2 regions of the Sporosarcina sp. USHLN248 genome follow, and region 2 is predicted to be linked to the other one. Evidence: a T-box and tRNA genes for the amino acid it is inferred to sense, from the RefSeq annotation. Region 2 holds a T-box; the other holds one or more tRNA genes.

Region 1 (5,056 bases), on a different contig from region 2:
GATAAAGTGGCATCATGGATTATGTCCTATATGGATCATGCGGAAATAGAATAGACTTGATCGTCGCCGCGAGAGGGGGAAAATCATGTCTTTTGCATCAGAAGTGAAAAAAGAGCTCACACAGATCGAAGCTGACGAATGTTGTATAAAAGCGGAAATCGCAGCGTTTATTCGAATGAATGGGGCGCTCTCTTTTTCAAATAAACAGTTGAGCCTCGATGTTCAAACAGAAAATGCAGCAATCGCAAGAAGGCTATATTCAAATATTAAGCGACTGTATCCAATTAAAGTGGAATTATTAGTCCGAAAAAAAATGCGACTGAAAAAGAACAATGTTTATATTTGCCGGATTCGGGAAGGCGCCAAGCAACTGTTAGAGGATTTATATATTCTAACGGGCACATTCCAGTTTAAAAATGAAATTGCCGGACAGTTAATTAAGAAAAAATGTTGTCAGCGATCCTATTTGCGTGGAGCATTTTTGGCGGGAGGCTCGGTCAACAATCCGGAAACGTCCTCCTATCATTTGGAAATCTTCTCATTTTATAAGGAGCATAGTGAAGCTCTTGTCGAGTTGATGAATAAATTTCATTTGAACGCGAAATCGATTGAACGGAAAAAAGGCTATATCGCTTATTTGAAAGAGGCCGAAAAGATTTCGGATTTCATCGGTTTGATTGGTGCGCATGTTTCGTTAATGAAATTCGAGGATGTGCGCATTTTGCGTGATATGCGCAACAGTGTCAATCGGCTCGTTAATTGCGAGACTGCCAATTTGAATAAAACGATCGGTGCTGCACAGCGGCAAGTGGAAAATATTAAGTTCATTCAAAATACGATTGGTCTTGATCAGTTGCCGGAACGGCTGCAGGAGATTGCCCATTTACGAATCGAATACCAAGATGTTACTCTTAAGGAATTAGGTGAAATGGTATCCGGCGGGACTGTCAGCAAATCAGGGGTCAATCATCGATTGAGAAAAATCGAGGAAATTGCCGAAAACTTGCGAAGTAGCGGCATCGGATAGAAAAAACTGAATAGGATTGAATAGAGAGGAGTCTATTGATTATGGCGGAAAAAACTGTAGAAGTGAATATGAAAACCGGATTGCAGGCGAGACAAGCGGCTCTTTTTGTGCAAGAGGCGAATAAGTTTACAGCAGATGTATTTTTAAAGAAAGATGAACGCCAAGTGAATGCGAAGAGCATTATGGGCGTAATGAGTTTGGCGGTAGCTCGCGGAACGACGGTTTCTTTAATCGCTGAGGGTGTAGACGAAGAGCAAGCAATTGAAAGACTAGCACAGCTTGTTGAAAATGAAAATTAATAATGAATAGATTGCCGTTTCCTTAGTAAGGAGATGGCTTTTTTCTATTTATGGGAAATTGATTGAGCGGATCGATTTCATCCTATAAGAAGAGGTAAACGCTTATGGCGGGAAAAATTATCTCGAATTCAAGACAAGTTTCTTGTTGATAGAAGTTTTGAATGATAAAGTGAAGGTAATCATGATCCTATATAGGAGGAATCGCTTTATGTATCCAATTGAAGGACATCATCATATTTCTATGTTAACGAAAGATGCTCAATACAATAACCGTTTCTATCGTACGATTTTAGGGCTACGCCGTGTGAAAGTTACCGTAAACCAAGATGATCCATCGATGTACCATTTGTTTTACGGCGATCGGACGGGAAGTCCAGGCACTGAGCTTACATTTTTTGAAATGCCTTTTGCAGGCCGTACTTATCGTGGGACAAATGCCATTACGAGAATTGGATTAGTCGTTCCCACAGAGGAGAGTTTATCGTATTGGAAATCAAGATTTGAAGAGCATAATGTAAAGCATGGTGAAGTGACAACGTATGCGAATCGCCAAGCCCTTCACTTTGAAGATGCCGAAGGATTGCGCATGGTGTTGTTAGTTTCTAAAGGTGAGAGACTGCCGCATTATGAGGTGTGGGACAAATCGGAAGTTCCGATCGAGCATCAGATTTTGGGAATGGGAGCAGTCGAAATAACCGTGCGCCGAATGAATAAAATCGCAGGAACGTTGACAAATATTTTGGGTTATACTGAAGTATCACGGACAGAAGATGAAGCGATCTTTCGTTCGGCTAAAGGCGATGTTTTTGGAGAAATCGTCGTGAAAAGTGATGATGGTCCCGCAGAAAAGCCTGGTCGAGGCAGCATTCACCATTTAGCGATTCGTGTTAAAGATGATGAGGAGCTGTCCTATTATGAAGAACAAGTGCGGTTGCACGGTTTTCATTCCTCAGGAATTGTAGATCGGTTCTATTTCAAAAGCTTGTACTTCCGGGAATCAAATGGCATTTTGTTCGAAATCGCAACGGATGGACCTGGGTTTACGATTGACGGGGATGTCGAAACGTTAGGGGAAAGATTAGATTTACCGCCGTTTTTGGAAGAACGTCGTACGGAAATCGAAGAAAATCTTGCACCGATTGAATAGTTTGTTTATCATCAAAGAAAAGAAATTTGCAAAAGAAAAGCCGAAAATGTCATGAAAGACATTTTCGGCAGTTTATTGTTTTTACGCCCTCGGCAGGAATCGAACCCACATTTTGAGAACCGGAATCTCACGTGCTATCCGTTGCACCACGAGGGCAATTTTTGTAACAGACAAGATTCATTATACAAAGAATATGGAAATTATGCAATAGCTATTTTCAATGCGTTATATTTGACCTTTATTGACCAACATCTGTATGATAGATGTACAGTTGAAATGGGTAACGTTTCAACAGAGCGATTATGATTGATTCATCCAAAAGGAGGAAAAGTCGAATGAATTTAATACCTACAGTTATTGAGCAAACAAACCGGGGTGAGCGGGCGTATGATATTTATTCCCGTCTTCTAAAAGACCGTATTATTATGTTAGGTAGCGCGATTGATGATAATGTCGCGAACTCGATCGTAGCGCAGCTTTTATTTTTGGAAGCGGAAGATCCGGATAAGGATGTTTCCATTTACATTAACAGCCCTGGCGGAAGCATTACTGCAGGGATGGCGATTTATGATACGATGCAGTTCATTAAACCTGACATTCAAACGATTTGTATTGGGATGGCCGCTTCAATGGGCTCATTCTTGTTGACAGCTGGAACGAAAGGGAAACGTTATGCGCTTCCGAACGCTGAAGTGATGATTCACCAACCACTTGGCGGTGCACAAGGGCAAGCAACAGAAATTGAGATTGCTGCAAAACGCATTCTTTTCTTACGTGAAAAGTTGAATACGATCTTGTCTGAACGTACTGGGCAACCAGTGGAAGTGATCGCGAGAGATACAGATCGCGATAATTTCATGACTGCTGAGCGTGCGAAGGAATATGGGTTGATCGACCATATTATTACGCGTAGCGATATGAAAGATTTAAAATAATGAAATTGATATGCTGGTGCCTGTTAAAGGGCACTGGCATTTTTATTTGACTTTGAAATGTTTGAAACCTTTTAGATGTTCATACGATAGAAAGGGAAAGAGGGAAGTTTGGATGGATAGACGCTACGGGTATGAAAAAGTATCGATGAGTAGGGAGTGGTAAGATGAAAAAATTATTAGGGCCGATTGCTATAATCATTGTATTATTAGCGATTGTAGCAATGTTATTGGTGCCAAGCTACAACAAATTCGTTAACTTGGAAGAGGATGTTGAGCAGTCCTATGCGCAAGTTGAAAACCAGTTGCAGCGTCGGCTTGATCTTATTCCGAATTTGGTGAACACCGTTAAAGGCTATGCAAGCCATGAAAAAGAAGTTATTGCGGAAATTTCTGACGCGCGTGCAAGATTGGCTGGCGCTTCTGGACCTGAGGAGCAAGCAGCTGCAGATACAGAGCTGTCGAATGCGTTAGGGCGTTTATTAGTAGTTGTGGAAAATTATCCAGAATTAAAAGCGAATCAAAATTTTACGCAGCTGATGGATGAGTTGGCTGGAACAGAGAACCGGATCGGTTTTGCGAGAAAAGATTATAATGATGTCGTTTCCCAATACAATCGACAAGTGAAACGGTTCCCGGGCAAATTAGTCGCTTCGATTTTCGGATTTGACGAGAAAGAGTATTTCCAGGCAGAAGAGGCTGCAAACAAAGCTCCTGAAGTCGATTTCGGAGATGACAAGGAGTGATTCGGAAATTTGTTCGATCGTTCGCGGTCGCATGTCTACTGTTCGTATACATGCCAATCGGGGTGTTGGCAGCCGAAATCCCCAATTGGAACGAATATGATTACTTCATTCAAGATCATGCACAAATTTTGTCTTATGAACAGAAAGAAGAGTTGAATCGGCTTGGTCGTAACTTGGAACAAGCAACAGGGGCTGAACTAGCTGTGTTGACGTTGCCGAGCATTGGCGATGAACCGGTTGATGTATATGCGACCGAGGCGCTAAGGGAATATAAGTTAGGGAAAGCCGGTGAAGATAACGGGGCGTTGCTAGTCGTAACAACGATTCCAAATTCATCTCAAAAACGTCATTTTGAACTTGCGGTCGGTTACGGGCTGGAAGGCGCCTTGCCGGACGGGAAAATAGGAAGGATTATGGATGAGGTTGCAGTTCCATATTTAAAAAATGAACAGCCGGATCTTGCGATTATGGAAGCTTATAAATCCTATTACAACGAAATTGCGGCTGAGTATGGATGGAATGGCGAAATGGCTACTGTCAATAAGCTTTCGAATCGAGGCGGAGGGTTAGGAATACCTGCGCCGGTCATTCTCTTCATTATTATCTATTTAATTTACCGTTTCAGTAGAGGTGGCCCTGGTGGCGGTGGCGGTTCGGGTGGCAGAAGAAGTAGCGGCCCAATCTTCTTCCCAGGCTCTTTCGGAGGAGGCGGTTTCGGCGGCGGGAGCGGCGGTGGCTTCGGTGGAGGCGGCGGCTTCAGCGGCGGAGGCGGCTCCGGAGGCGGAGGAGGAGCAGGAAGAAGCTGGTGATACCTAAAGCGTAGGGCGGCGTTCAGCCTCGACAGGCGCTGGAGAGCCTAAACATAAGGCGCTTTTTGCCTTATGCTTTAGGATCGAAGCGACCCG
Region 2 (4,659 bases):
TGAAGTTGCCGAAGTTGCATACAAAACAATTCGTGATGTTGCAGTTGTTACGAACAAAAGATTTATAATTGCGGACAAACAAGGACTTTCGGGCAAAAAAGTTGAAATCTATACGATACCTTTCAGCTCAATCATTATGTATTCAAGTGAAAATGCAGGAAAAATTGATTTGAATGCTGAAATTGAATTATGGACAAAAGCAGGCAAGCTTAAATTAAATTTGAATAAAAAAGTTGATATCCGTAAATTAGATAAAATCATCGCAAATGCAATCTTATAAAATCACCAACAATCCAATAAAAAAGGACACTCAAACTGGATTCCGTAAAGCTTTGATTCCACTGAATCCAGTTTGAATACTTTTTACAAAGGCTCCAACGCATTCGTCCTATCCATGAACATAAACCCGTCGTAACGGCTGCCAACCCTTGACGATACATAGTTCCCATACGCTTCAAACTCCGGGTTATAGACAACTCCGATAGCGCGATGGCCAATCCATTCATTGAATAAATGACGGTTTTCCTCTGTAAACAAGATAACTTGATCCTTAGGATTCGCTGCATGCATCTGCCCTTCCCATGAGTTGAATTTGGCGGGTGGAACGTTCATTTTTTGATGAGGCTCCCCCCAGCCTTCGCCAGCAATGACGCATCCTTCATACGTTCCGAAGCCGATGGCAAATGTGTCCTTCCTTCCATACTTTTCGCGGATGAGCTGCCCGACATTAATCATTTTATGGTCGGCCATCGAAGTTTCCGAAGCATCGCCGACATGAGTATTGTGCTCCCAAATGATGATTTTTGCATCGTCGCCATGGTAGTTCAAAATCTCGTCGATCGCCTCCATCATATGCATATCGCGTATATTCCAAGAGATGGCGTCGTCCTGCATCATCGCCCGATAATATGATTCTGCATTTTTCGCGACTAATGCATTCATCGTCATATTCAAGTCCTTCTCCTGCTCATTCAAATAAAGATCCTCATGGCTACGGATCGTTGTCAGCAAACTGGAAACTTCACTTATGCACTCATCCGTGAAGTGGGCAGTCGACAGCGCATAATGCTCTGGCATCCGGTTATACGGCTCAAAACAGGAGAACGCCTTTTTCGCCAACTCCAAATCCGCTTGAAACTGTGGATTCTCTCTTAGAAATCGAAGCAATTCATCGATTGATTCATATAGGCTATACATATCGATTCCGTAAAATCCTGTTTTATTTGCTGCAGCTTTTCCTTCATTTTCACGTTTCAACCACTCAACAAGCACCGCAACTTCTTCATTCGCCCACATCCAAGTCGGCCAGCGATTGAAGGATTGTTTCAGCAATTGCTGAGCGGATTTTCCTTCTTTATCAAAACCTTTCACATAGCGATTGACCGCTTGGGCGGACGGCCAATCTCCTTCTACCGCAATAATAGTGAACCCTTTTTCTTGAATAAGCCGTTTGGATAATGCCATGCGAACTTTGTAAAACTCAGAAGTTCCATGCGTTGCTTCACCGAGCAGGACCATTCGGGCATCCCCAATTGTGTTCAAAACTATCTCAAGTGCTTGATCATTTAACGGGAAGGCATACTCTTGGATGGCAGACACTAATCTTTTCGACAAACTAATCCCCTCCTCTATCGATAGCATACCCATGGTGGCAGTATGGAAACCGAGAAGGATGAATCAAGTCTATTTCAACGAAGATTTCTTCATAGAAAATGTTTACCTCCGATTCACGTACGTTTACCACCGATACGGGCGTGTTTACCAACGATTCGAGCAATTAGTCATCGAAAGGCTACAATTCGAGATGATTTGGAATGAATTTCTGGCCATTTCCTATAGTGAGAAACGTATCACCACTCTGATAATCGTTATCACTGCTCAGCCAAGATTTATCACCATTTGACCAATATTCCCCATAAAAACAACCCAGACTGTAGACAAAGTATCTTTTTACTTTGTCTACAGTTCTTTTAAGGTTTGTAGTCATGAGATAGGTGGTTGCCCAGCTTGGCTTGAAAACGCTTGTCAGACAAGGCGCGAAGTCGAGCGAAGACCCCACCTAACAGGATCGATAAGATATATTTCATTCCGAAACCTCCCACTTTTGAAGTTAGACGGATGAATCGTGTTGAAGTTACGACAATTCCCTATTGACACTCCATTCCCAATTTGATACATTCAATTACAATATCTACGATGAAGAGAGTAATGGACGATATTCCTTTAAGCGAATCGGGGGTGGTGGAAGCCCGATGGTAAACGTTCATGAAGCGCACTTCGGAGATGCTTTTCTGAATGAAGTAGGAGAAGCCGGTGTCTCGCCGTTAGGAGAAAGGGGCCTCTATCCAAACTTATAGAGGTAATTTGAGTGGTACCGCGGAACAAGCTTTCGTCTCATTTATTTGAGACGGAGGCTTTTTATATTTAGTCCAAGAAAAGCATGACAGGTGAAAGGGGTTCATCAAATGAAAAACGATATTCTTTCAGCATTGCAAGCCGCTAGTCCAGTTACAATAACAGAGCAGATGATTGAGCGTCCCTCGCAAGCGGGGTTAGGCGATTTTGCTTTGCCAACATTTCCATTCGCAAAGGAGCTGCGTACTCCTCCAAAATTGATTGCCGAACAGATCGCTAATGCGATCAACCATCCTGCTATTCAAAGAGCAGAAGCTGTAAACGGCTACGTGAATTTATTTCTCAATCGTTCATCCATCGCCCAAAACTTGCTGGACACGATTGGAGAGCAGAAAGCTTCCTATGGTTCTTTGAATGAAGGCAACGGTGCCAATGTACCGATCGATATGTCTTCTCCTAACATTGCAAAGCCTTTTTCCATGGGGCATCTCCGATCGACTGTTATTGGCAACTCCATTGCTTTGCTGCTCGAAAAGATCGGCTATCGTCCGATTAAAATCAATCATATCGGCGACTGGGGAACTCAGTTCGGAAAACTGCTCACTGCCTACCGCAAATGGGGAAATGAAGTCGAAGTCCGCCAAGCGCCTATTAAGACACTATTGCAGCTTTACATCCGTTTCCATGAAGAAGCGGAAGAAGATCCTACCCTCAATGATGAAGGAAGAGCTGCGTTCAAAGCACTTGAAGAAGGAGACGAAGATGCACTTTCGCTTTGGGAATGGTTTAAAACGGAATCATTAAAGGAATTTCAACGCATATATGATTTGCTCGGAGTTTCTTTCGACTCAACTAACGGAGAAGCTTATTACAACGACAAAATGGAGCCTGTCGTTGAAGAGCTATCCGCTAAAGGATTGTTAGTAGAGTCCGATGGAGCATTAGTCGTGGAGCTGTCGGAAGGGATGCCGCCAAGTTTAATCAAAAAATCAGATGGCGCTACTCTCTATGCAACTCGCGATTTAGCCGCTGCATTGGAACGGAAAAAAGTGTATGATTTCACGAAAGCGATTTACGTAGTAGGAAATGAACAAAGCCTTCATTTCACCCAATTAAAGCAAGTGTTGCAAAAGATGGGCTATGACTGGGCAAATACGATTCACCATGTCTCATTCGGCTTCATATTGAAGGACGGAAAAAAGATGTCGACCCGGAAAGGAAAGATCGTTCTGTTAGAAGAAGTTCTGTCGGAAGCAATTTCGCTTGCTGAGCATACAATTGCTGAAAAAAATCCTACACTGTTCAATAAAAACGAAGTTGCACAAGCAGTTGGCGTCGGCGCAATTATTTTTAGCGATTTGAAACAGCATCGCAAGCATGACATCGAATTCAACTTAAGCAGCATGCTTCAAACCGAAGGAGAAACCGGACCTTACATTCAATATACGCATGCAAGGGCAAATTCCATTTTGCGCAAGGCTGGTATTACCGGACCGTTTACAGTTGAACAAGTGAATGACTATGAATGGGCGATTTTCAAGCTACTATATGCTTTTCCGTCTGTCGTGAAACGGGCAGCAGAAGATTTGGATCCTTCCATCGTAGCTAAATATGCAATTGACCTTTCACAATCATTCAATTCATTTTACGGAAACGTCCATATCCTTTCCGACTTGCCGTTAAAAAATTATAGAATCGCACTTGTTCAAAGCGTTGCTACTGTCCTACAGGAATCATTACGCCTTTTAGGGATGAAAGCACCAAAAGAGATGTAATTCATTATAGGGAATAGAACTTGATTTTACCCACGGTGGCGTATTAAGTTCTTTCCCAGCTGCATTTTGTCATTTGAATGCCTAATCTCCAAGCATTCAAATGATCACGCAGCAAGTCTTCCTCTCGCAGCGATATTCGGCGTGGCAATATTCGTTGTTTGAAACTTCCATTCAACCAATGCTGCTCCGGAAAACGCAAAGTCTCCTTGCATTGATTTCCACATAATCGATTCGCGCTGTCCCGATAAAAGAATGCTGGCCCACCTGAAGCTATTTGGCATTGCAAAAGATGTTTCATAAGGCTGACGGCAGATACTTCAACTTTTCGGATTATAGGGTGCTGTACGCAGGCATCATACTTCTCGTGAAATGCACCGATTTCTTTTTCATCATAAACATCTGGTAACGAAAACCCCATAACCTCCTTAATCTGTCTTAAATCAAATATAAAAAATGATCCATCCGCTTCCACTTGCCGCATAAACAAGTCAGGAATGCAGACCCCTTTCAACGGCAACTCATTCGATAG

The links. A T-box is a leader RNA that pairs with one kind of tRNA and senses whether it is charged. The one in region 2 lies ahead of argS (arginine--tRNA ligase), so its partner is inferred to be a tRNA-Arg.
Region 1: it has a tRNA-Arg gene. The T-box ahead of argS (arginine--tRNA ligase) is inferred to sense a tRNA for this amino acid. The anticodon was not compared.

The regions. Positions count from the first base shown of each region.
Region 1 covers NZ_JBBCZC010000068.1:1,172-6,227, reverse strand. Annotated here, with positions in the region: gene WFH04_RS17415 (gluconeogenesis factor YvcK family protein) at 1-54, shown strand, start outside; gene whiA (DNA-binding protein WhiA) at 86-1,027, shown strand; gene WFH04_RS17405 (HPr family phosphocarrier protein) at 1,069-1,326, shown strand; gene WFH04_RS17400 (ring-cleaving dioxygenase) at 1,535-2,473, shown strand; tRNA gene WFH04_RS17395 (tRNA-Arg) at 2,558-2,629, opposite strand; gene clpP (ATP-dependent Clp endopeptidase proteolytic subunit ClpP) at 2,776-3,408, shown strand; gene WFH04_RS17385 (LemA family protein) at 3,573-4,151, shown strand; gene WFH04_RS17380 (TPM domain-containing protein) at 4,148-4,960, shown strand.
Region 2 covers NZ_JBBCZC010000015.1:29,396-34,054, forward strand. Annotated here, with positions in the region: gene WFH04_RS07920 (PH domain-containing protein) at 1-280, shown strand, start outside; gene WFH04_RS07925 (erythromycin esterase family protein) at 364-1,614, opposite strand; T-box leader at 2,185-2,400, shown strand; gene argS (arginine--tRNA ligase) at 2,466-4,130, shown strand; gene WFH04_RS07935 (hypothetical protein) at 4,174-4,659, opposite strand, start outside.